4 regions of the Agarivorans sp. QJM3NY_25 genome follow, and region 4 is predicted to be linked to each of the others. Evidence: predicted binding sites of a transcription regulator. Region 4 holds the regulator's gene; each other region holds the start of a gene.
The links. Region 4 encodes LexA, which represses DNA repair genes until DNA is damaged. Its sites were predicted from a motif close to TACTGTATNNNNATACAGTA; they were not measured.

Region 1 (5,506 bases), 1.8 Mb from region 4:
GATATTTTCTAATCGAGTATTTTTCATTCGGCTCACTCACAATGGTTTGTCTGTATTGTAAGTAGCAGCAAGCTCTAGAAACAAGTACTTAGCCTAAATATCATCACTGTAGCTCACTTAATACAGAACAAACTGATTGATCCGCTCAGCCTGCTGCATCCAAGCTGGCAAATTATTACGTTTAACCCATTGTCGATGTAAGGCACTATAAAATGGAGCTCGTAATCCTAATAGTGCGATCCATGGGAACAATAGAGTACCCACAAGTAGTAATACACTACGACGCAGCCAAATAAGCGGGAGAGAATATTGTTTACTCATAGAACGACCTCAACTGGTTAGACCAGAAAATATTAGCTGCATTTTAGTAATTAAACTACAAAAATCATTGAAGCTGACTAAAAAAAACACTTATAGTTTGATTATTTGTAAATATAATAACAAAAGAGAAACATAAATGGATTCAAATAGCTTGCAAGAAGATTTGCAATGGTGCTTAAATGCACGGCCATTACTTCCCTATTCACTACCCTATAGTGTAAATCTGGCTTGGCAGCAGCAATGGAAAAGTGCCCTATTCAAGCAATTAAACAGATTACCTTCGATTAAACCTCACCCACGTTTAGGTTTATATTTTGAACAGCTATGGCGAGCCTTAATAAAACGACATCCCGATTGGCAATTATTAGCCGATAATATCCCCGTACAAGAAAATGGAAAGACGCTGGGTGCGATTGATTTCTTACTCGTAAATCATCGGCAGCAAAAGGTTGAACATTGGGAATTAGCCCTAAAATTTTATTTGGCCGTAAAAAGTAACAGTAGTGCCTACGATTATGTTGGCCCAAACCTGCAAGATCGGCTAAGCAACAAGCTAAGTAAACTGTTACTCAAACAGATCCCTCTCGGCCGTCATCCACAAATCCAAGCACTACGACAAGTTTACTCACACTATCAATTTAAACAGCGCATCATATTGTCAGGTTATCTATTCGAGCAAGCGCCGGAACACAGTGAAACACTGCAGAGTCGCCATTGGTATAGTCATCAACAATGGCGAAAAAATCATCGAGGAGAAGATTGGTGTGAACTCAATAAACAGCAATGGTTAAGCCCGCCTGCTCATCAATTAGAGCCCATTAAATCAACAAGCTGGCAAATCGATCGGCCAATGCAACTGTATTGTCCACAACAACAGAAAAGAATTTTTGTTTGCCCTGACGAATGGTTCATCAGGGCAAAAGCGAGTTAGGAATAAGAGATAACTTAAGCTTTATTCTCGTCCAGAGAATATTCGCGCATCATCGCTTCAACCGTTTCAACCATGTTGGTACTACCACAGAAAAAAGGAACACGTTGATGTAACTCGGTCGGCTCAATATCCATAATTCGATTAAAGCCATCACTGGCTTTACCGCCTGCTTGCTCAATAAGGAAGGCCATTGGGTTGCACTCATACAATAAGCGTAGCTTCCCTGAGGGCGCAGACGCTGTTGAAGGATAAATGTAGATCCCACCTTTAAGCAAATTACGATGGAAATCAGACACTAAAGACCCAATGTAACGAGAGGTATAGGGGCGATTAGTATTCGGTTCAATCTCTTGACAATATTTGAGGTACTTCTTCACCCCAGTTGGAAACTTAAGGTAATTCCCTTCATTAATCGAATAGATAATCCCATCTTTAGGGATCGTCATGTTCTCGTGGGATAAATAGAATACACCTAAAGATGGATCGCAGGTAAAACCATGTACGCCATGACCCGTGGTATAGACCAACATAGTTGATGAACCATAAACCACGTAACCAGCCGCGACCTGACGATAGCCTGGTTGCAAAAAGTCTTCTAATACAACAGGGGAACTACAAGGACTGATCCGTCGATAAATAGAAAAAATAGTGCCTACCGATACATTCACATCAATATTAGAAGAACCATCTAAGGGGTCCATCAGAACAACGTATTTACTGTCGATAGAACGAGTACTATCAAAACTAACAAATTCATCTTCTTCTTCAGAAGCGACACCACATACTTCACCCCTTGCTTCCAATGCCGCTTTAAACATTTCATTGGCATAAAGATCGAGCTTTTGTTGTACTTCTCCTTGTACATTTTCTACGCCAGTTGCGCCAATAATATCGACTAAACCAGCCTTATTGATTTCGCGGTTAACCACCTTTGCGGCTAAACGAATCGCCCCAAGCAGTTGGGTCAGCTCTCCCGTAGCTTCAGGAAACTGGTGCTGCTTCTCAATTATGTATTCACCCAGAGTTATCATTTGTATCCCTATTTATTGACTCGCCCATGAAAACCTTTTCAATCTCCACAGTTATTTTGCAAGTATTTATTAAAAATTACTAGCATCATTAGTCAATTGTAATACATATAAGCAAAAAAATATTTGCAAATGCATAAAATTAACACTACTGTATATCCATACAGTAATTGTAAGGCCGTTAAATTTGGCATCGACTGAAAGCATGGAGCAAACAATGGCACAACAAATCAATCAACTGCTACAGAACAACAAAGTTTGGCAAGGTAAGCAATGGCATCGCAGCCAGCTAACGGTACAAGCAAGCGGCTTTGAACAGCTTGATCAACAGCTCCCAGGCCAAGGTTGGCCACAAGGCGCAATGACAGAAGTCCTCTATGAACAACAAGGTATTGGGGAACTACAACTGCTGTTACCGGCCCTGGCTAAATTAAGTAAAAAATCACAATGGATCATATGGGTGGCGCCTCCGTTCATGCCAAATGCCCCAGCACTGCAACAACACAACATTGATATAAGTAAGGTGATTGTGATCCGCCCAGAACAGTGCAGCGATATTATCTGGACCATTGAACAAGCCCTTAAAAGTGGCTGTTGCAGCGCCGTGTTAGGCTGGGTTGATCATTTAGATTTAAAAGCCAGTCGCCGCTTGCAACTAGCTGCCGAACAAGGCGACTGTCTCAGTTATTTATTTAGACCTTTGCAGCAACAACAACAAAGCTCCAGCGCTAGTGTTCGCATTACACTACATCCCAATAGAAATACCGACCAAATCAGCTACCAGCTATTAAAACGACGCGGCGCAGCTCCGCTCTACGGGCAACATATTCCTCGTCAAGTTTAATAGCAAAGCCCTCAATGTGACTAAAGCATGTATTGGATTTACCTTGATTTCCCACAACTCGCGCTGGACTTGCTACAGCGCGAACATTCGCCCTCCGAAGCCTTAGCTATTCACCATAAGCAACAACTCACTCAGTTCAACAAGGCTGCGCATCAGCTAGGGCTCTACTTTGGCTGTTCGCTCAATACCGCCTATCAGCTGGCACCACAGCTCCATCTCTATGAACAACAAACGCAAGTTACTGATGATTTGTTTCAAAACTTAGCCCAACAAGCTTTAAGCTATGCTGCGCAAGTCGCCCTGCACCAAGACCATGGCCTATTTATTAATGGTTCTGGCATGCAAAGTATTTATCCCACCCCCCAGACTCATGCTCAACAACTAAGCATCATCTATCAACAACAAGGCTTGAGCTTTCGACTGGCCTGGGCCAACACCGCGCTCGCTGCTCGCTGGCTGGTTTGCTCAAAGCATAAACAAGCACCCTATAGAGGGGTCGAAACACTCGACGCTCTACCACTAAGCGCCTGTGATTTGCCAAAAGCACAAATTGCCAGCTTACAAGCCATGGGGCTTTACACATTTAAACAGCTTTGCGCATTACCTCGCCCAGAACTGCGAAAACGTTTAGGAGAACAAAGCCTAAAAAGCTTAGATCAGGCGCGAGGTAAGCAGCCATACCCGCTCGCTTTTATTCAAGCACAAGACCGTTACCAGCAAATGTTTCCACTGCTGAGTGAAATCAATACCACTCAAGCTTTAATGTTTCCTTTGAAGCAAGCTTGCCAACATTTACAACACTGGCTAAGAGAACGCCAGTATTGCTGTAATGAAATCGTCCTTGAATTATGTTTTCGTGATAAGGCCAAACAAAGGCTCCTGTTACGCAGTGCCCGTATGCTACAAAGTCGTCACGACTGGTTTGCCTTATTTCAGCTGAAACTAGAGACTCTGAGATTACCAGCGGCGTTGCTCGAGTTTAACCTCAGTAGCGAAGCGCTCTACCCTTTAAATCATTCGAGCAATGGGCTATTTGACCAAGACCAAACTCAACTCGATGATCTGTTATTTGATCAACTCAACATCCGTTTAGGTAGCCAACGGATCCATCGTTTAAGCTGTCGAGCTGATTATCGGCCTGAACTAGCCAGCCAATATCAACCCTTAGAACATGCCTCCGCACTTAATTATCCGAGTAACTTTCCTCGACCATGCTGGTTACTGCCCCAGCTTAAGCCAATCAATATTGTGCATTATGAGCTGCTCTCAGCTCCAGAGCGTATTGCCAGCGGATGGTGGGATGAGCACCAAATTAACCGCGATTATTATTTGGCGAAAAGTCAGCATGAGGCGCTTGCTTGGATATGCCAAGAGAATCAGCAATGGTTTTTACATGGTTGGTTTGGCTAGGCTGTTGCACTTAATTAATGATTTTTAATCAAGTACTTAGTCGCAGAAAAAGCGGCTTAATGCCGCAGCTATCACTCTCTATTCTCAATGAGGAAGAAAATGTATTTAGCCCCGCTTTCCAAATGCGCTTATCAACATGACCTCGTTTATTTTAGCGGCTTATCTATGACGCCATCACACAGACTCGGCCTCATACAAGCTGCGGTCCCATCATTACCAGAAATAGACAAGCAGTAAGATGAATACGATTCCTTTTGCCGAACTCAATGCTCAGAGTAACTTTAGTTTTTTATATGGCGCATCCCACCCTGAGGAGTTGGTCGAACAGGCCCAGCAATATCAATATCAAGCGATTGCCATCACCGACGAATGTAGCTTAAGTGGTGTTGTACGCGCCCACCAACAAGCGACTCAACTCGGGATCAAACTGCTCATTGGTAGCCAATTTACTTGTCAGGAACAATGCCAAATCGTGTTGCTTGCCAAAGATCTACAAGGCTATCAACAGCTTTGTCGCTTGATTACAGCAGCTAGAAAAAATAGTCATAAGGGTCACTACCAACTCAACTTGAGTCAGTTTGAAAAAGACTTAGACAACTGCATACTGCTCATAAAAGCTACGCCACAACTAACGACTGCCCAGCTCCACCAGCTACAAATAGTTCGAAAACAACCGCTATATCTGCTATTGCACAATGATTTAACCGAAACCAGTCAACAGCTTAATGACTACCGCCACTTAGCAAAATCTAACCAAGTTCGCTGTGTTGCCTCAATGAATCCTCGCATGCATCTAGCCAAGCGGAAAAAGCTGGCCGATGTGCTCGATGCGATCCGCCACCATACCTGTGTACAACAGGCTGGATTTTTACTCTCCCCCAATGCCGAACGCCGCCTTTTAAGATGGCCACAACTACAGCAGCGTTACCGAGCAGAAGAACTAGCACTAAGCAGTGAATTGGCAGAACAATG
Region 2 (5,506 bases), 1.2 Mb from region 4:
CTGAATAGTAAACAGCGTGAAGTATTGGCGCGCCGTTTTGGCTTACTCGGCTATGAAGCATCGACTTTAGAAGATGTAGGACGCGAAATTGGCCTTACCCGGGAACGGGTTCGACAAATTCAGGTGGAGGCATTGCGTCGTTTACGGGATATTTTGTCATTACAAAATTTGTCGATAGACGCTTTATTTAAAGTCTAATATTTTATCGTTTGAATAAAAAAGGAAGCTTCGGCTTCCTTTTTTGATTGAGTTTTATTTGAGCACTAAAGATTAGTGACTCGTTTGTTGCTTGAGCATAAAGAGCAAGTCTAGGGCCGCTCGTGGTGACAGTTCATTGGGATCTAGCATTTTAAGTTGCTCAATAACTGGATGTTGTTGGGGGAGGGGGAGCTCAATGTTCAGTTGCTGTTCAAATGCTTGGTCTTGTGGCTGAGCCGGACTATCGTGTGGCACTGATGCTTCCAGTTGTGTTAGCTTTATTTTGGCCTTTGAGATCACCGATTGGGGGATCCCTGCCAAGGCTGCAACTTGTAAACCAAAGCTTTTGCTGGCTGCACCTTCTTGAACCTGATGCATGAATGCAATGGTGTCATGATGCTCTACAGCGTCTAAGTGAACATTGGCGACTGCGTCGATGAGCTTCGGTAATTGAGTGAGTTCGAAGTAATGGGTCGCGAATAAAGTTAAAGAGCTTATGTTGGCGAGTTGTTCGGCAACAGCCCATGCTAAGGACATTCCATCATAAGTGCTAGTTCCGCGACCAATCTCATCCATGAGGACCAGACTATGGGGGGTCGCATTGTGTAAAATATTAGCGGTTTCGGTCATTTCAACCATAAATGTAGAACGCCCACTCGCTAAGTCATCAGATGCGCCAATTCGAGTGAAAATTCGGTCTATAGGGCCGATTTCGACACTATCTGCGGGTACATAGCTACCAATATAGGCCATTAAACTAATCAGCGCGGTTTGTCGCATATAGGTTGATTTCCCGCCCATGTTAGGGCCAGTCACAATCAATAATTTACGTTGCGGATTAAGTTGGACGGGATTAGCAATAAATGGCGTTTCGTTAACTTGTTCAACGACTGGATGGCGCCCACCTTGAATGTTGATACAAGCTTGTTGGACAAAACTAGGGCGAACGTAGTTTAAATACTCGGCGCGTTCAGCGAGGCAGCTAAGAACATCCAACTGTGCCAAAGCTTGGGCACTACGCTGTAATTCACTGATTTTTGGTAGCAGTAGATCTAATAATTGGTCATATAATTGTTTTTCAAGAGCAAGTGCTTTGCCTTGGCTGGAGAGTACTTTTTCTTCATGCTCTTTGAGTTCGGCAATAATGTAACGCTCCATATTCTTCAAAGTTTGACGACGAATATAGTGCTCCGGTACTTGGTCTGCATATAGGCGACTGACTTCAATATAGAAGCCGTGTACTCGGTTATAACCGATTTTTAAGTTGGCAATCCCGGTTTGCTCTCGCTCTCGTTGTTCAATTTGACGAAGGTAGTCATTGGCGCCGTCACTTAGATCTCGCCATTCATCAAGCTCCTGATTATAGCCTGCGGCTATTACCCCACCGTCACGAATTAACACTGGCGGATTATCGATCAGCGCTCGCTGTAATAGTTCCAGTAGTTCTGGAAAATCAGCAATGTCTTTAGCCAATGGTGCTAAAGCGACAGTTTGTTGTAAGTTGCTTTGTAATTCGGGCAAGATATTAAATGCATTGCGAAGTCTGGCCAGATCTCGAGGCCTCGCTGAGCGCAGCGCCAAACGCGCTAAAATTCGCTCAATATCTCCAATTGCTTTGAGCTGAGTTTGTAGTTGTCCGTATAAATCTGCTTGGATTAATTCGGCGATGCAATCTTGACGCACACGGACTTGAGCCTGATCTCTTAAGGGCTGATGCAGCCAACGATTTAGCAGCCGACTCCCCATTGCGGTTGCGCTGCGGTCTAATACTGCGCTGAGGGTGTGCTCTTGCCCGCCAGACAAATTACGGGTGAGTTCAAGGTTCTTACGACTAGCAGCATCGAGTTGAATAAATTGATTTTGCTTTTCGATGATGATCGTATTGATATGCGGTAAGGCGGTGCGTTGTGTATCTTGAACATATTGCATTAAGCAACCTGCGGCAGCTATCGCTAATGGGTATTCACTAACGCCAAAACCATCTAGGTGACGGGTACCAAATTGTAGGTTTAATATTTTTTGTGCGCTGGCAAGATCGTACTCCCACTCTCCGCGCCGACGTAGGCCTTTATTCGCTTGTAAGATCTCTACAAACTCAAAGTTATCGGGGTATAGTAGCTCAGAGGGCTTAAGTCTTTGCAACTCAGCTTGAAGCTGTTGTTCACCGCTGAATTGATTAATCACAAACCGGCCGCTGGCAATATCTAAATAGGCGAGTCCAATCTGCAGCTGTTGATTTACAACGCTTACCAATAGGTTTTCTTGCTTTTCTTCTAATAAAGCCTCATCGCTGACTGTGCCTGGTGTGATGATGCGAACCACTTTACGTTCTACTGGACCTTTACTGGTTGCCGGGTCGCCGATCTGTTCGCATATCGCGACCGATTCACCGAGTTGCACCAGACGGGATAAGTACGTTTCTACGGCATGATAGGGGATCCCGGCCATTGGTATTGGGTTGCCCGCAGATTGTCCTCGTTTGGTTAAGGAAATATCCATCAATTCAGAAGCACGCTTGGCATCTTCATAGAACAATTCATAGAAGTCACCCATCCGATAAAATAGTAAAATTTCGGGGTGCTGTGCCTTTAAGCTAAGGTATTGGCGCATCATCGGTGTATGTTTTTCTAGATTGATATCGGTCATTTCGGTCATCGAACTGCATAGTGAACTGGCTAAATGAAGCTGCAAGGATAAAAGTTGTGGCTGGATTAGGCAAAACTCTTTTACTAATTTATAGTGGAATAAACTTGATGCTGTATGAATAAACAGTATACTACTGGACAATAAGATTGTTTAAAGCACCTGATGAGGGCGATATGGATCAAAATAAACAAAAGGCACTGGCTGCGGCCTTAGGTCAAATTGAAAAACAATTTGGCAAAGGTTCAATTATGAAACTTGGCGATAACCGTACTATGGATATTGAAACGGTTTCTACCGGTTCGTTATCTTTGGATATCGCTTTAGGCGCTGGTGGCTTACCTATGGGCCGGGTGATTGAGATCTATGGCCCTGAAAGTTCTGGTAAAACAACCTTAACACTAGAAGCCATTGCGCAGGCGCAAAAAGCCGGTAAGGTTTGTGCTTTTGTCGATGCTGAGCATGCTCTGGATCCTATCTATGCTAAAAAGTTAGGCGTCGATGTTGATGAGCTACTTATCTCTCAACCTGATACGGGTGAGCAAGCCTTAGAAATCACTGATATGTTGGCCCGTTCTGGCGCGGTTGATATGATAGTGATTGACTCAGTGGCCGCACTGACACCAAAAGCCGAAATTGAAGGCGATATGGGTGATAGCCACGTTGGCTTGCAAGCACGCTTAATGTCTCAAGCTTTACGTAAGTTAACGGGTACTTTGAAACAAACCAACTGTATGTGTATCTTTATCAACCAAATCCGGATGAAGATTGGCGTGATGTTTGGTAACCCTGAAACCACTTCGGGTGGTAATGCCTTGAAGTTTTATGCTTCGGTTCGTTTAGATATTCGTCGTATCGGTGCAGTGAAAAGCGGTGATGAAATTGTTGGTAACGAAACGCGCGTTAAAGTTGTTAAAAATAAAATAGCGGCTCCGTTCAAGCAGGCCGAGTTTCAGATTTTGTATGGTGAAGGTTTTAATCGCTACGGTGAATTAATTGACCTTGGAGTGGCTGAAAAACTAGTTGATAAAGCTGGTGCTTGGTTCTCTTATAAAGGTAAAAAAATTGGTCAAGGTAAGGCGAATGCCTCAAATTACTTAAAAGAGCATCCAGAAATCGCTCAAGAAATTGAATTGACCATTCGTAATAACCTTCTTAATCCCGTGGTTGCGGAAGAGCCGGTAAACGTTGAAGACTTGCCAGTCGATAGCGAAGCGTAAGCCAATCTAGAGGAGCCGTAAGGCTCCTTTTTATTAATGATGAACCAGCGTAGCGCTTTAAACTCAGCCATCAATTTACTTTCTCGACGCGCCTATAGTCGCCGTCAATTATCGCAAAAACTGCAACAAAAGGGTTATTCACCCTCGGATATCGCTGACGCCATTGACTATGCTGAGCAGAATGCTTGGTTGGATGATATTAATTATGCGATGCAATTAACTCGCTCCCGCCTTGCTAAAGGTTATGGACGTAATTACCTCTATCAATACTTGCTCAGTAAAGGAATCGATAAGGCGATTGTCACAGAAGTGTTAGCGCTTCCTGAATGGGATTGGTATCAAGCCCTTCAGCAGCTGTTTGCACGTAAATTCAGTCAAGGCTTCCCCTCCGAACGACTTTTACAGCAAAAATGCAGCGCTTACCTATATCGTCGTGGCTTCGATTTTGAACTGATCAATCTTTTGTTTAGCGAGCAGCAGCAATAAGTGTCGAACACTTTGCCTATAAAGGTCTGCGTGCTATATTGTCGCGATTAATTTGAGTTTCATTTTTTTCAGCGCTTGTCGACGAGTAATACTAGCTTTACCACTAAGTCGAGTTGCTACAAACCCCCAGGAAAGAGTTTCATGAAGATGACTTCAGCTGAAGTAAGAGAAGCGTTTTTAAGCTTCTTTAACAGCAAAAATCACCAAGTTGTGGCAAGTGGTTCGTTAGTGCCACATGACGACCCAACCTTACTATTTACTAACGCGGGTATGAATCAATTTAAAGATGTATTTCTCGGAATTGACAAGCGTAGTTATACCCGAGCGACAACCTCACAGCGTTGTGTTCGGGCGGGCGGTAAGCACAATGATTTAGAAAATGTTGGCTATACTGCACGTCACCACACTTTTTTCGAAATGCTAGGCAACTTCAGTTTTGGTGATTACTTCAAAGAAGATGCAATTGCTTACGCATGGGAGTTTTTAACCGAAGTGGTTAAGTTACCTAAAGAAAAGTTGTTGGTGACGGTTTATCACTCGGATGATGAAGCTTTTAATATATGGGCCGATAAAATCGGTGTACCACAAGATCGGATTATTCGTATTGGTGACAAGTCACCAGAGAAAAATTTTGAGTCTGATAACTTTTGGCAAATGGGTGACACAGGACCCTGTGGTCCTTGTACCGAAATTTTCTATGATCATGGCGAGCATATTTGGGGTGGCCCTCCGGGATCCCCTGAAGAAGATGGAGATCGTTTCATCGAGATATGGAACGTCGTATTCATGCAGTTTAACCGCCAAGCTAACGGGCATATGGAGCCTTTACCAAACCCATCCGTTGATACCGGCATGGGCCTTGAGCGGATCTCTGCGATTTTACAAGGGGTCCACTCCAACTACGAAATTGATATTTTCCAAAACTTGATTGCAGCAGCTGCAAAAATCATCGGTACCAA
Region 3 (5,506 bases), 1.3 Mb from region 4:
AACCAGCTTAAATCAAAAAGGCGAGTCCGATAGACTTCTACTGTTGCACTGATAGCCTGTAGTTGCACCTCACTTAACTTCGGACGTAACTCAGAATTAAGATACATTTGAGTCAGTAAGGTGCCTTGGTGCAAACAATGCCAGCGTTCTAAGACTTCATCCATGGACCAGGCTTCGGCTTTGGCCTTATCGATGTGCAATACCACATGGGTATGATTGCTCATAACTGCATAAGCACAGACATCAATGGCAAACACCGCAGTAAGTTGCAATAAATAGTCTTCCACCCACTGGCGTCGGTGCTCATAACTCTTGCCCGTTTGCTTATCTTCGCCACATAAAAAAGCCCGCCGAACACAGCGGGAAACACAGTGATAATAAGATGTATCCGATAAGCTCACTTGCGACTGTCTTGACCGAGGCATGGCAATAACTCCAAAAAAAACACTATTGATAGTTTAGGCTATTACCGAGATCTGGCTAGTTGAGATGGCTGTCTAGTTATTTGCTCCAAGACTTCATCCATGGACCAGGCTTCGGCTTTGGCCTTATCGATGTGCAATACCACATGGGTATGATTGCTCATGACAGCATAGGCACAGACATCAATGGCAAAAACCGCAGTAAGTTGCAATAAATAGTCTTCCACCCACTGGCGTCGGTGCTCATAACTCTTGCCCGTTTGCTTATCTTCGCCACATAAAAAAGCCCGCCGTACACAGCGGGAAACACAGTGATAATAAGGTGTATCCGATAAGCTCACTTGCGACTGTCTTGACCGAGGCATGGCAATAACTCCAAAAAAATACTATTGATAGTTTAGACTATTACCGAGATCTGGCTAGTTGAGATGGCTGTCTAGTTATTTGCTACTATTGATAGTTTAGGCTATTACCGAGATCTGGCTAGTTGAGATGGCTGTCTAGTTATTTTTATTTGCTCCGATCGCCGGATATATGTCAGCGAACCGATCTTCAATCAGGAGTTGCAAAACACGGGGTGTCCATAAATATCTCAATAATTCTTTTAACTGGCTGTTACTCAAGAACTTTTACGCCTTCCATTTGTGAAATAGTAATATATATGCTCGGCTCTAAAGCCAATACCGAATGATCTGTACTCGCGCTAATAAGAACAAAATCATTTGCGGCATAAATTTCTGAGTTGATTTGTAAACGGCCTTCAAGAACATATATTTGTTCCCAGCCAGGATGATTGTGCAACGGCAGCTCTGCATGAGCTTCAAATTTGAGTATTGCCGTTCTACCATTTTCAGTTTTCTCTGATAACCAAAAAAATTCAACACCAGAAAATGGAGTTTTTGACCATTTTATATTTTCGTTCATACGAGGGCTTATCATATATTTTCCTTACATAATTATTAGTGGATATAAGAGGATGGTAAGACAGAAAAAATACCTAGAATTTATAAAATTTGATTGCCTTTGAAGGCTTTGTAAGTTAACGCTGCCTTCTAGCGAACACCTCATAATTTCTAGTAAATTCAATACAGCAGACGCACACCCGTTGTTTAATCTAATTAATTTCGTCAAAACAAATTCTATCTAAGCCTACACGGAGGCAGTCAGGATGCGCGAAATTCAAATCCTACACCAAATGCTTATTGAGCTAGGGCGGAATTGTGTGGTAACTCGATACAGCAGCCAACAAACGATGAGGCATTAGAGCAATCTGTCGGTTCGGCCCACAACCAGATGTAAGCACTGACAGGCTAAGTGCTGAGGAATCCACTTAATCACTAAAAGGCAAGCTCAACTGTGCCGACTCAGTTTGCTGCTCGTAAGCTAAACCAATATGTAAGCCAACTAAACGCACCGCTTTGCCCTTACCGCGCGCAAAGGCTTGATGAAACAGCTCCACTAAGGTTGATTCATCAATCTGTTGGCACTGCTGCTCCTTGGTAGTTTGCTGAAAATCGGCGAATTTTACTTTTACCCCTAACTTATTCATCTTGGCCTGTCGTAAATGTTGCTCGCTACGCCGCCGTAACTCGGGTAACAAAGCCAGTAAACGCTCAACGACTAAGCTTTTATCTCGCTCATCTTGGGCAAAAGTTCGTTCTACCGCCACCGACTTACGTTTACGGTCATTACTTACGGCTCGCTCATCGATCCCTTGACAACGCAACCATAACATCTCACCAAACTTACCAAACAAAGTCTGCAGTTTATCGCGTTTGGCACGACGAATATCTCCGCCAGTATATAAGCCATGGTGATGCAGCTTTTCAATACTCACCTTACCAACACCCGATATTTTCTCTAGGGCGAGTGTTTCAATAAATGCCGAAACCTGCTCGGGTTTAATCACATATAGTCCGTTAGGCTTATTCAGGTCGGACGCGATTTTTGCCAAAAATTTGACCGGCGCTACACCAGCCGAAGCGGTTAATCCGGTGCAGTTATAGATATCTTGGCGGATTTGCTCAGCAATTAGAGTCGCCGAACCATGACAAGCCTCACACGCACTCACATCAAGATAAGCTTCATCGAGGGATAAAGGTTCGATCACTTGAGTATAAGTGGCAAAAATAGCCTGTACTTGCCGGCTGACCTCTCGGTACAAACTCAGCCGCGGCGGCACTAAAACCAATTGGGGACACAGTTGTAGCGCTCTATGGGTTGGCATTGCAGAGCGAATACCATATTGACGGGCCAGATAATTACAGGTTGTTAATACGCCTCGACCGCTACTCAAACCACCTACGGCTAAAGGAAGGTTCGCGAATTCGGGTTGCTCACGCATTTCCACCGCAGCATAGAAACAATCCATATCCACATGAATGATTTTACGATTCATTAAAGTCATAAGTAAGCAAATACGCCACAACAACTGTATATAAAAACAGTATAGTTATGCGTTTACCAAATACAAGCCTTTCCTCATAAGAAATCGCTCATCAGGGTAATTTGAGCTAGCCTCGATGCACCACCTTAAGTAAGATTAAAATTATGAGCAAAGAATAATAAGGCATTATTGTGAGTCAAGCGCAGATCAGCCAGTTAAGCATTTACCCCATAAAATCAACCTTAGGGATTGATTTAAATCACGCTTACGTAGAAGAACATGGCCTAGCATTCGACCGACGTTTTGTGGTTTGCTTACCCGATGGCAAACAACTAACCGCCAGAACTCACCCCAAGTTAGCGCAAATCCACAGTGTTTTACGGCCTGAAGGCTTATATCTGGAAGCCCCTAACATGGCAGGGGTAAACATTAAATACACCGATTTTTCAGATCATTATATTCCAGTAAAGCTTTGGCAGGATACGGTTCAAGCACAACATTGCCATAATGATTACGATCATTGGTTTAGCCAATATTTAGGGGAAAACTGCCACCTAGTATTTTTTGGGGAACAATCTCAGCGTATGGTCAAAAAGCGGGATAGTCAGGTCGCTTTCGCCGACGCCTATCCCCTATTGTTAGTGTCTGAAGCCTCATTAGAAGATCTCAATTCACGCAGCCCAACGCAACATAATATGGCTCAATTTAGGCCCAACCTAGTGGTCACAAACACTGCTGCATTTGCCGAAGATGGCTGGAAACGTTTTCGTATTGGAGAAGTAGAATTTGAGGTGCAAAACCCTTGTTCGCGCTGTATTTTTACAACCCTCGATCAAGCCCGTGGAGAGTTTCATCCGCAAAAAGAACCACTATCAACACTCGCTAAGTATCGTAAGGGTAACGATGGAAACGTTTATTTCGGACAAAATGTGGTGGCACTCAATCATGGTAAGATCAGTCTATATGACACCATAGAAGTACTAGAAACCAAGACGCCAGAACATTATCCCGAGCAAATCAAAAAAACACAATCCAGCCCAACAGTGACTACAAATTGGCAAGCGGGACAAAGCCGCTTACTCAAGTGTATTGCAATACGCGAAGAAACTCATGATGTAAAAACTTTCATTTTGGAGGCTCCAGAGGGCAACATCTGCCATTATCAAGCAGGCCAATATATAGGCATTGAGCTGGAGATAGACGGCAGCCCAGTACACCGAAATTATACGCTGTCGAGTTCTCCTAGTCGCCCCTTAAGCTTAGCAATAACCGTTAAGCGGGTTTCCAACGGACTGGCATCAAATTGGTTACATGACTACTTGAAGCCAGGTATGCAACTCAAAGCCTTAGCCCCTGCGGGCGACTTTCATTTACCCGCCAGCCCAAGCAACAAATTATTACTGCTGTCAGCTGGCAGCGGCATCACCCCGATGCTGTCGATGCTGCGCTACCTGAGTGACATCAACAGCCAGCTAGATGTGGTGTTTCTACACAGTGCACATAGCGAACAAGATCTGATCGCTCGAGCCGAACTAGAAGTGCTCGCTCAACAAATGCCACACTGCAGTATTCGTTATAGTTTAAGCCAATCCGCTCAAAGCACTTGGCAAGGCTATCAGGGCAGACTCAATCGCGGGATGTTACTCGATATTGAAGATTTAGAACTACGCTCGGTATTTGTCTGTGGTCCACAGGGCTTTATGGACAGCGCAAAACAGCAGTTGCTCGCCTTAGGGGTGCATCCCGACGATTATTTTTCTGAAAGCTTTGGCCACCAGATCAGCGACTCGGTGGTGAGTAAGAGCATTAATATTCTGTTTGATAGTTGGGATAGTCACGTTCAAGGTAATAATCAACAAAGTATCTTAGAACAAGCGGAACAGGCCGGGCTAAATTTAAACTATTCCTGCCGCGGTGGATTTTGTGGTGCCTGTAAAGTCAAACTAGAAAGTGGTGAAGTCAGCATCCTCGAAGACAGTGGTTTAAACGATGAAGAGAAGCAACAAGGCTACATCCTGAGCTGTAGTTGTATTCCACAAACAGACTTATGTATTACCCAAGCGTAATGTTACGCTAGTTTAGATTTATTTAATTTGTAGTCATTAATAATAGGAAGAATAAATGAAGTTTCTACACACCATGGTAAGAGTAAAAGATCTCGATCAATCCATGAATTTTTACTGCAATTTATTGGGCATGAGCGAAGTCCGCCGTTATGAGAGTGACCAAGGCAGATTCAGTTTAATCTATCTCAGTTGTGATGAAGATATTGAACGAGTCAAAACCGAAGATTCCCCATGTTTGGAACTCACTTATAACTGGCCTGATGAAAATGGCCAATCAGAAACCTACACCGGCGGACGTAATTTCGGACACATTGCCGTATCGGTAGAAAATATCTATGCGCTATGCGACAAATTACAAAAAGCTGGCGTCATCATCAATCGTCCACCTCGTGATGGTCACATGGCCTTTGTCGTATCTCCCGATGGTATTTCAGTGGAGTTACTACAACAAGGTGAATCGCTAGCTGCGCAAGAACCTTGGGCTTCGATGGGCAATACCGGAAGCTGGTAAGCCTGCAAAAAAGTGAGTTTTTTACTCAACATATTTAGTGAGGGGAACGGCCATGCTAAGCCATTTCCCTCACTAAATTATTCAGCGAATAAATAAGCGATAGCTATAATGTACAAGGTGT
Region 4 (5,506 bases):
GGGCCAAATTGCCAATTTAAGGCGCGTGGTACATAGGTGATAAACTCCACCGTGACACTGCGTTTCTGAGGCGCAATAGTACTTAACTCACTGGCCTGATTGGCGGTTTTACCATTAATCCCTGTCACCTTACAAAACACATCGTAAAGCGGAACCAAAGCAAAACCAAAGCCGAACATCGCCACCACCACCAATAGCAGCCGAAGCACTAAACGGCGGTGGGCAGCCATGTTATTTAATCTCCGGCGGCGTAGTAAAACTATGGTAGGGCGCAGGGGATGGCAGATGATCCCACTCTAAACCTTCCGCGCCTTCCCAAGGCTTCGCTGGCGCAGGCTCACCGCTGCGAATACACTTGATCACCAGATACAGGAAGATAAATTGTGACAAACCAAAAGCGAAACCACCAATACTGACGATGGCATTCACATCGGCAAATTGCAGCGCATAGTCGGGAATACGCCGCGGCATACCACTTAAACCAAGAAAGTGCATCGGGAAAAACAATACATTCACCGATATCAGCGAGCACCAAAAATGCAAGCGCCCCAGCCCCTCGTCATACATCTTGCCACTCCATTTCGGCAGCCAATAATAGGTGGCCGCCATAATCGAGAAGATAGCCCCCGTCACCAACACATAGTGAAAATGCGCCACCACAAAATAAGTATCATGGTATTGAAAATCCACTGGCGTGATCGCCAGCATCAAACCAGAGAAACCGCCAATGGTAAAAAGTACGATAAAGGCCACGGCAAATAGCATCGGCGTTTCAAACGTCAGGCTGCCGCGCCACATGGTGGCAACCCAATTGAAGACCTTAACCCCGGTTGGCACCGAGATCAGCATGGTACAAAACATAAAGAATAACTCGGCTTCCACCGGCATCCCCGTGGTAAACATATGGTGGGCCCAAACCACAAAACTTAAACCGGCAATCGAGGCAGTGGCATACACCATCGATGCATAACCAAAGAGTTTCTTCCGAGAAAAAGCGGGAATAATCGCCGAAATAATGCCAAATGAAGGCAAAATCATGATGTACACTTCGGGGTGGCCGAAGAACCAGAAAATATGCTGAAACAATACTGGATCGCCCCCGCCTGCGGCATCGAAGAACGAAGTGCCGAAGTATTTATCGGTAAGCACCATGGTCACAGCTCCCGCCAACACCGGCATCACCGCAATCAACAAGAAGGCGGTGATCAACCAAGTCCAAACGAACAAGGGTAATTTCATATAAGTCATACCGGGGGCACGCAAATTCATGATGGTCACAATCACATTAATCGCGCCCATAATGGAGCTGATCCCCATGATATGTACTGAAAACACAAATAAGGCGGTGCTATCGGGACTATATTTGGTGGAAAGTGGCGCGTAAAACGTCCAACCAAAGTTGGGCCCGCCCCCTTCCATAAATAACGAGGCTAATAACATGGTAAAAGCGAAGGGTAAGATCCAAAAGCTCCAGTTATTCATACGAGGCAAGGCCATATCGGGAGCGCCAATCATCATCGGTACCAACCAATTAGCTAAGCCAGTAAAGGCGGGCATCACCGCGCCAAACACCATGATTAAGCCGTGCATGGTGGTCATTTGATTAAAAAAGTTTGGCTCCACCAATTGCAGGCCCGGCTGGAATAGCTCTGCACGGATCACCATCGCCATCGCGCCGCCGGTAATAAACATGGCAAAGCTAAACCACAAATACATTGAGCCAATGTCTTTGTGGTTGGTGGTTAATACCCAGCGCAATAGGCCACGCGGTGCGTGGTGATGTTCTACCTGTTGCGGGTTAAGCTCCGTGGTCGCGCTCATCTAACTCTCCCTTCTATTGCCTATTGCGCCGCGTCGTGTCGTACTTGAACATGGCAACGTCCTTAGTCGTTCCGCTATCACCAATCGATTTATCCAACCGTGGCTACTTGGCCGCGTCTTGTACTGCCGCGACATCCTTAGCCTGCACCATATCGCCCGTATCATTCCCCCAAGCATTCCGCTCGTAGCTAATAACTGCCGCTAATTCTTTCAGACCGAGTTGCTTACCAAAGGCCTGCATCGCGGTTCCTGCCACACCATGCACCACCATGTCGATATGTTGGTTCACATCACCGGTCGCAACTGGGCTGCCTTTTAAGGCTGGAAATACCCCTGGCAGGCCTTCTCCATTGGCTTGGTGGCAGGCGGCGCAAGTCTTCTCATAAACGCTTTTGCCTAAGGACATCAGCTCCTCGTTATCCATGGTCAACGCCACCATGGCCAACTCTTGTTGCTGCTTTTCTACGTAAGCGGCTTCGGCCTGAGCCAACCAAGCAAGGTATTCCTCCTGAGGTTTAGCAATCACCACAATCGGCATAAAGCCGTGGTCTTTACCGCAAAGTTCGGCACATTGGCCGCGGTAAATCCCCGGCTGGTCAATTTTGGTCCAGGCCTCGTTAATAAAACCCGGATTAGCATCTTTTTTGACCGCAAAGTCGGGTACCCACCAGGAGTGGATCACATCCTCCGAAGTCATTAAAAAACGAACCTTCTTGCCGACTGGCAGCACCAGTGGATGATCTACTTCCAATAAGTAGTTATCGCGCTTAGCAAGCTTGCCCTGTACTTGCTTCATATCCGAGGCCAACACGCTGTAGTATTCCAGCTCATGATCAAAATAGCGGTAGTGCCACTTCCACTGCGAACCAGTGACTTGAATAGTGAGATCGGCATCGGAAGGATCTTCCATCGCTAATAAGGTTTTTGTGGCAGGAATCGCCATGCCGATCAAAATGATGAAGGGAATTATCGTCCAGACAATTTCAACTTTGGTGCTCTCATGAAATTGTGCGGCAACGGCTCCCTTGGACTTTCGATGATGAAAAATCGCCCAGAACATCACCCCAAACACCACCAGCCCAATGACACAACATATATAAAAAATAGTCATGTGCAAGCCGTAAACCTGCTCACTAATGGCGGTGACACCAGGGCGTAAATTGAACGACATCGTTTGTTGCGCCCATGCTTGATTCACCCAACATGCCAGCAATACTAGCGGTATCCATCGGCCCACAGCGCTCTCCTTTGCTCGTAGCCAAGGCCGGTCACTTCATTGCAAACATCGCTGCTTACAATAATAAAGTGGCCGCAAAATAAGGGAAAACTCCCTTCCCAAAGCAGCAAGGCTTCGCAATTAAAATACCTTACTGCTTATAAAATAGACGCTTAGTTAAATAATTGTAAATAGAATGTTATAAATATAGACATTTAAAATAAAAGCTGTGAAGTAAACGACAAAAGCCCAAATTGCTATAATTTGGGCTTTAAAAAGAAGGGAACTTAGTTTTAGGGAGTAACTACATCCAGTCTGCGGTACGGATGATCCCCACCGCTAAACCTTCAATATCAACACTTTGATACTCTAAATCAACTTCGATAGTTGAAAGTGCTTCGTTCTCGGGATGAAGGTAGACCATTTTCCCGTCACGTTGAAAGCGCTTCACAGTGACTTCATCGTCTAAGCGCGCCACCACCACCTGACCATTATGCACATCGTTGGTTTTATGCACCGCTAATAAATCGCCATCCATAATTCCGATGTCTTTCATGCTCATGCCCTGCACCCGCAACAGATAATCGGCATGCGGATGAAACAAATTAGCATCGACCGCATAGTGCGACTCAACATGTTGTTGTGCCAAAATAGGGGCACCTGCGGCCACTTGTCCAATCAGCGGCAAGCCGATTTCTTCTGGCTCGTCATTCGCGGCATTAGCAGGTAAATGGTCTTCGCTAATACGGATCCCGCGCGAAGCGCCGGGGATCATCTCAATCACCCCTTTTTTAGCTAAGGCGCGTAAATGTTCTTCGGCAGCATTGGCCGAGCGAAAGCCCAGCTCTTTGGCGATTTCAGCGCGAGTTGGCGGCATGCCTGTGTCTTGAATGTTACGACGGATCAATTCAAACACTTCGGTTTGACGGGGCGTTAAGGGTTTCATAATCTACCTGTAAGTTTATACAGCACACTGTTAGTATATACAGCATGATTAATGAAGCAAGGTTTTATCTCGAATCAACAGCTTAAGTGTAGGTTTCAGTTTCATTGGAATTCTTTCCGCTACTTTGAAACTACACCCCACATTTCGTGACATCCATCACAAATAAGTAGAAATTGGGATAGAGAAGGATACGAGGAGTAGAGCTAACTCATTTTTGGACAATTTGAGCTAGGGAGTAGCCTCTCTCTGATGAATTGACTTAGAAAAAGTAGGGGGGAAGCATCAATAGTAAAGAGCAAAAACTGCCCCTCCACTCATACAGAAATGAAAGAACTCTGCAATTGATTATGTTGCGTTTTTTATGAGATTATTCTTCATCAATCATAATGTTTCGGTACAAACCTAGAAATGGCAGTCTACAAGATATTTTGTGATGAAAGCTGTCACCTACTTCACGATGGCAGTGACGTAATGGTGCTGGGAGCTTTTCATTGCAGTGCGGAAAAAGCAGAGAATTTAACTCGAAGTATCAAAAGCCTGAGGCACAAACACAACTACAAACCGGAGCTGAAATGGAGCAAACTGAACAAACATCAGTGGCCTCTCTATAAGGACTTGATTGATTTAATCTTGGATGATCAGGAGGTTAACTTCAAATCTACCGTTGTCCTAAATAAAAACTCTCTTGATCACAACCAGTATAACGCAGGCTCTCATAGCGATTTCTACTACAAAATGTTCTATTACACTTTGAGAGACTTCTTAAAAGTCGACAATGAATATCGTATATATCTAGATTACATGGATACGCTTGGTGCTGAAAAAACACTGAAAATGTGTGAGGTTTTGCAAAACGGTACTCACTGGCAACTATCAGCTAAAGCAACAATCGTTCAATCGTACGAAGTACAATTAATTCAACTTTGTGACCTTTTGATTGGTGCAATTGCATACAAAAATAGAAATGACATCCCCAAGACTAGCGGAATAAAAAAGCGATTTGTCTCTTACTTAGAAGAGAAATTATGTTCTTCTTTAGATTGCGGCACTCCTCCTTGGGAAGACCAATTCAACATATTCAGGTTTAACCCTAGAAAGGGGGCAAAATGCTAAGCGAACCGATTGACTTGTCTATTGTTGACGCGACTCAAATCATCAATCACCTGTATGAATTCTTTCACAGAGACTTTATATCAACCGATACATACCTAGCGGGCGAGATCTACATCAACCCTCAATGTCATCGAAAAACGGATGGTAAAGAAGACACATTTTGGCACCTAACCACTAGAAAAGAAAAAGAAGTCGAGTGGGTAAACGGTAGACGACATGTTAGGATATTAGAACGCTATCCCGACTTTCGAAGAGCGTCTCGTCTGGAGTGGGTTCGACAGATAATCACAAATCATCAAGATGCTTCGATTAAGCTGTTTTATCACAAAGAGACCAACTCAAAGAAAAATATTCGTTTGTATCTTTGGGCTAAGGATGACGATTTTGTCGTTATCCTCCAAAAGCTAGGA

Region 1: imuA (translesion DNA synthesis-associated protein ImuA) is a predicted target of LexA. The motif match lies at 2,430-2,449, and genes of this name have one in related genera.
Region 2: recA (recombinase RecA) is a predicted target of LexA. The motif match lies at 2,953-2,972, and genes of this name have one in related genera.
Region 3: dinB (DNA polymerase IV) is a predicted target of LexA. The motif match lies at 2,852-2,871, and genes of this name have one in related genera.

What each region holds. Positions count from the first base shown of each region.
Region 1 covers NZ_CP194041.2:2,660,914-2,666,419, forward strand. The annotation lists gene ACRRSW_RS12255 (Nif3-like dinuclear metal center hexameric protein) at 1-27, opposite strand, end outside; gene ACRRSW_RS12260 (DUF2517 family protein) at 118-321, opposite strand; gene ACRRSW_RS12265 (DUF1853 family protein) at 458-1,252, shown strand; gene fbp (class 1 fructose-bisphosphatase) at 1,267-2,283, opposite strand; gene imuA (translesion DNA synthesis-associated protein ImuA) at 2,498-3,124, shown strand; gene ACRRSW_RS12280 (Y-family DNA polymerase) at 3,152-4,534, shown strand; gene ACRRSW_RS12285 (error-prone DNA polymerase) at 4,773-5,506, shown strand, end outside.
Region 2 covers NZ_CP194041.2:3,208,472-3,213,977, reverse strand. The annotation lists gene rpoS (RNA polymerase sigma factor RpoS) at 1-198, shown strand, start outside; gene mutS (DNA mismatch repair protein MutS) at 271-2,853, opposite strand; gene recA (recombinase RecA) at 3,018-4,061, shown strand; gene ACRRSW_RS14650 (regulatory protein RecX) at 4,098-4,547, shown strand; gene alaS (alanine--tRNA ligase) at 4,689-5,506, shown strand, end outside.
Region 3 covers NZ_CP194041.2:3,155,744-3,161,249, forward strand. The annotation lists gene ACRRSW_RS14405 (transposase) at 1-425, opposite strand, end outside; partial or broken gene ACRRSW_RS14410 (transposase) at 506-787, opposite strand; gene ACRRSW_RS14415 (cupin domain-containing protein) at 1,038-1,361, opposite strand; gene dinB (DNA polymerase IV) at 1,753-2,820, opposite strand; gene ACRRSW_RS14425 (MOSC N-terminal beta barrel domain-containing protein) at 3,000-4,874, shown strand; gene gloA (lactoylglutathione lyase) at 4,930-5,385, shown strand.
Region 4 covers NZ_CP194041.2:4,428,547-4,434,052, forward strand. The annotation lists gene ACRRSW_RS20300 (cytochrome c oxidase assembly protein) at 1-230, opposite strand, end outside; gene ctaD (cytochrome c oxidase subunit I) at 232-1,821, opposite strand; gene coxB (cytochrome c oxidase subunit II) at 1,925-2,992, opposite strand; gene lexA (transcriptional repressor LexA) at 3,342-3,983, opposite strand; gene ACRRSW_RS20320 (DUF3800 domain-containing protein) at 4,392-5,096, shown strand; gene ACRRSW_RS20325 (hypothetical protein) at 5,090-5,506, shown strand, end outside.